One region of the Erysipelatoclostridium sp. An15 genome, then DNA from elsewhere that is predicted to be linked to it. Evidence: a T-box and tRNA genes for the amino acid it is inferred to sense, from the RefSeq annotation. Region 1 holds a T-box; the other holds one or more tRNA genes.
What was found. A T-box is a leader RNA that pairs with one kind of tRNA and senses whether it is charged. The one in region 1 lies ahead of lysS (lysine--tRNA ligase), so its partner is inferred to be a tRNA-Lys.
Positions count from the first base shown of each region.

Region 2: it has a tRNA-Lys gene. The T-box ahead of lysS (lysine--tRNA ligase) is inferred to sense a tRNA for this amino acid. The anticodon was not compared.

Region 1 covers NZ_NFLA01000009.1:1,751-4,247, reverse strand. The annotation lists gene B5E92_RS04620 (O-acetylhomoserine aminocarboxypropyltransferase/cysteine synthase family protein) at 1-630, shown strand, start outside; gene B5E92_RS04615 (helix-hairpin-helix domain-containing protein) at 755-1,000, shown strand; T-box leader at 1,044-1,279, shown strand; gene lysS (lysine--tRNA ligase) at 1,313-2,497, shown strand, end outside.
Region 2 covers NZ_NFLA01000018.1:17,321-19,817, reverse strand. The annotation lists gene B5E92_RS07370 (GNAT family N-acetyltransferase) at 1-984, shown strand, start outside; gene B5E92_RS07365 (low molecular weight protein-tyrosine-phosphatase) at 979-1,440, opposite strand; tRNA gene B5E92_RS07360 (tRNA-Lys) at 1,500-1,575, opposite strand; gene B5E92_RS07355 (hypothetical protein) at 1,741-2,497, shown strand, end outside.

The DNA of each region.
Region 1 (2,497 bases):
GGTGGAATAATAGTTGATTCAGGTAATTTTGATTGGCGAGCTTCTGGTAAATTTCCACAATTAACAAAACCAGATGCTAGTTATCATAATGTGGTTTTTGATGAGGTTGCTGGCAATAAAGCCTATATTACAAGAATAAGAGCTATTTATCTACGTGATACTGGTGCTGCTATTTCCCCATTTAATGCATTTTTGTTATTACAGGGAGTAGAAACACTATCACTAAGAGTAGAGCGACATGTTGAAAATGCTTTAAAAATTGTAGATTATTTAAATAATCATCCATTAGTTGAAAAAGTAAATCATCCATCATTAAAAGATAGTTCATACAATCATTTATATAAGCGTTATTTTAAAAATGGTGCTGGTTCTATCTTTACTTTTGAAATTAAAGGTGGTGCTTTAGAAGCTAAGAAGTTTATTGATTCTTTAGAAATCTTTTCTTTACTAGCCAATGTCGCAGATGTAAAATCGCTAGTTATTCATCCTGCTAGTACAACTCATTCACAAATGAATGAACAAGAATTGTTGAATTCTGGAATTAAACCAAATACGATTAGATTATCAATTGGAACAGAACACATTTGTGATTTAATAGAAGATCTTGATAATGCTTTTAAACAAATTTAAATAATGAGTATAAAAAATTTATGTATGGTTATACTACTAATGTAGTTGCCAAAACCTTAAATTTCTATTGACTAAAAGCCACTATAAGTGGCTTTTATGTTACAATTAAATAGAAGGTGATTATATGGGCGAACTTAGAAAAATACCTTATGTTGGTAAAGCAACTGAAGCATCATTAAATTTAATTGGATATAACACAATTGAATCATTAAAAGGTGCTGATCCTGAAAAGATGTATCAAAAAGAATGTGAGTTACGGGATTTAGAAGTAGATCGTTGTCAGCTATATATGTATCGAATGGTTGTTTATTATGCTAATACCAAAAATCCTGATCCAGATAAATTAAAGTGGTGGTATTGGAAAGATTGATATTGACAAGCAAGATTAGATAAGTTAAGATTACAACGTATAAATAAAGGCGATGAATAGAGGAGTAATTGTATTTTGAAATTATAGAGAGTCTCGGCTGGTGGAAAGAGATAATGAATGGTACAATGAATAAAGACTAGGAGCCGTATCTAGGATACTTAAATTGATTAGATAACGTGAGCCACGTTACAGGCAAGACTATTATTAGATAGTTGATGAGGTTAATAAGGTGACTTATTAACGAATTAGGGTGGTACCACGATAGCTTTCGTCCCTTGCGGATGGAAGCTTTTTATATTTTAGGAGGAGAAAATGGAAGAAAGAAAGTTTAGTGAACAAGAATTAGTTCGCCGCGAAAAGTTAAAAGAATTAGTAGAAAAAGGAATTGATCCATTTGGTCAAAGATTTGATGTAACAGCTTATTCAAAAGAAATTAAAGAAACATATGGTGATAAAACTCATGAAGAATTAGAAGAGTTAGCTATTGAAGTTAGCGTTGCTGGAAGAATTATGACTAAACGTCGTAAAGGTAAAGTATGTTTCATGCATATTCAAGATCGTGATGGACAAATCCAATTATATATCCGTAAGGATACTGTTGGTGAAGATGTATATGAAATCATCAAAAAAGGTGATATTGGAGACATTGTAGGTGTAAAAGGAATTGTATTCATGACTAATACAGGTGAATGTTCAATTAAAGTATCTAGCTATACTCACTTAACAAAAGCTTTACGCCCATTACCAGAAAAATATCATGGTTTAACTGATGTTGAAGAACGTTATCGTCGTCGCTATGTTGATTTAATTATGAATGAAGATGCTCGTAAAATCGCATTTACAAGACCTAAAATTATTCGTTCAATTCAACATTATTTAGATAGTAAGGGATATGTAGAAGTAGAAACACCAGTATTAAATCCTATTTTAGGTGGTGCAGCTGCTCGTCCATTTATCACTCATCACAATACATTAGATATGAACTATTATTTACGTATTGCTACTGAATTATCTTTAAAAAGATTAATTGTTGGTGGTATGGATGCTGTTTATGAAATTGGACGTTTATTTAGAAATGAGGGAATGGATAGAACACATAATCCAGAATTTACAACAATTGAAGTTTATAAAGCTTTCAGTGACTTAGAAGGAATGATGGATTTAACTGAAGGAATCATTTCTAATGCAGCTAATGAAGTTTGTGGTACATATGATATTGAATATAAAGGACATAAAATTTCTTTAGCTCCTGGATTTAAACGTATTTCTATGACAGAAGCAATAAAAGAAAAAACAGGAATTGATTTTGCAGGAGATATGACTTTTGAACAAGCTAAAGAATTAGCTAAAGAACATGGTATTGAAGTAGAACCACATTATGAATATGGTCATATCATTAATGAATTCTTTGAAAAATATGTAGAAGAAACAATTGTTGATCCAACATTTGTTTATGGACATCCAGTAGAAATTTCACCATTAGCAAGAAAAAACCCT
Region 2 (2,497 bases), on a different contig from region 1:
AACGACTTTTTTGAAAAAAATGGTTATATTTTAAGATTAGCTAAAAAAGAAGATGCATTAGATTATTATCAAAACAATTTTAATCCATTAGACATTGAAGTGGCTAGATTTACAGGCTCAAAAACATCATATACTCAAGAAGAAGTTGTTAGTTTTTTTAAACAGTGTATTGACGCTAAAGATCGCTATGATTTTGTTATTGTTGAACCTAAAGGGCATATAATCGGTGAAAGTGTTTTAAATGAAATAGATCAAGATTTGAAATGTGCGAATTATCGAGTTGCTTTATTTCATAATAATTCTCGTAATCGTGGGATTGGCAGCTGGGCAATAAAAAATACATTAGCATTTGCTTTTGATACTTTAAAATTACATCGAGTAGAATTAGAAGTTTTCTCATTTAATCCACGAGCTATTCATAGTTATAAAAAAGCGGGATTTAAACAAGAGGGCATATTAAAAGATTCGATTAAAGATGGCGATAATTATGGTGATACTATTTTAATGGCTATTTTAGAAGATGATTGGAAAAATCAAAAACAGGAAATAGTTATAGATGAATATTCATATCGTTGTGGGGTAATGGATTGTTTTTGTGAAATGGTTAAAGCTGGTGTTAAAAAAATTGCCTTAGCACATCCTTTTAAAACAAAACAAGATCAAGATAGTTATTTAGGGTTTGTAGAAAAAATTACTAATCAGTATCACATTCGTTATTTTTTAGACGATGATCCTTTAATTACTGATTTGTTTGCAATGTCAATGAATCTAAATACTTATAATATTATTTTTTATCGAAACGATGAAGATATTAAAAAATATCAAGAATTAAAAGAAGAAAAAAGGCAGGCTTTAAAAAATAATAAATATGAACAAGTTAGAAACTCTTTAGCTTATCAATTTGGATATTTATTAGGATATAGTGATAAAACTATTGCAGAATATATTAAACAAAATAATGAAAAAGAAAAAGCAACACTATAAATTATGGTGTTGCTTTAAATATGTTAAAAAATCTAAACAACCTTCATAAACATCATCATAGGTAACATCAAAATTACCAGTATACCAAGGATCAGCAATATCACGAGGTTGTTTTGAAAAATCTAGTAAACGATATATTTTATTTTCTTTGTCATTACCGACAATTCTTAAAATGCCATTTACATTTCTAGTTTCCATTGCTATTAAATAATCATAATTTTTGTAATCCGATTTTTTTAATTGCATAGCGACTTTACCGCTAGTAGAAATATGATATTGTTGTAGTTTGTTTTGGGTTCCATAATGAACAGGAGAACCGACTTCACCACAAGTGCCGGCTGATTGAATAAAAAAATGATTACTTAAACCTTCTTTTTCAACTAAATCTTTAAAAACAAATTCTGCCATTGGAGAACGACATATATTCCCTAAACAGATAAATAAAATTTTAATCATATCATTACTCCTTGATTATATGAAAAAAGATGAACTCAGTTCATCTTGGATACTTAGAATGGTGACCCGCAGGCGATTCGAACGCCTGACCCTCTGATTAAAAGTCAGATGCTCTACCGACTGAGCTAGCGGGTCTTTTTTCAGTGCCTAAATAAAATAACATATTTTTTTTAATCTGTAAAGAGTTTTTTTAATATATTTGTAATTTATTGATATAATTTAAGAACTTTTGAGTGTTTCTATGGATTTCTACAATGTTTTATAAATAAATATGCTTAAATTCTATATGGGTGATATGTGATGAAGGGTAGATATTTATTAATAATAGCATTACTTTTGTTATGTGGTTGTCAAGATGCTGATGCTAAAAAAGTAACTAGCGCTAAAGAAAATGAAAAAGTATTAACAATTAAAAATGAGGTTTTGAAAAACAATCAGAATTTTAAAAATAATCAAGATGGGAAAAACAATTTGTTATTATTAATGGCAAATAGTGTTGATTATTATAATTATGTAAATGGTTCAATGGTACTGACAATGGATTATCAAGGACAAATGCAGCAGATAAAATATGATTTTCAAATTAATGTGCCTGATTATCATAGTTTTATTTATCAGGTTTCTTCTACTGGATTTAATGAGCAATGTTTTTTTAGAGATAGTGAAAAGATGTATTTTTATAATGGCAATATTGATGATTTAAAGAATAATGATTTGAGTGAATTGATAAAAGAGAAAAAAATGATCGTAGAACAAGTTAGTGCCAATAATAATTTGTTTAAATATCGGGATTTATCACTTCAAGAAAGAATTGATAATTTTAGTAGTACTCGGGTTGCAAATGATTTATATGGTGATGTTGCACCATATGTATTTCCAGAAGAAATTGCTTTATATCAGTTAGGAATGAAATATGATAATTATGATATTAAAGACAATACTGATTTTCTTGATCGAGAAGTATTTGTTGTTGAAGGGACTATTGATGATACGGTTTATAATAAGGGGACTATATCTTTATTTGTTGACAAACAAACGGGAATACTTTTAAAATATG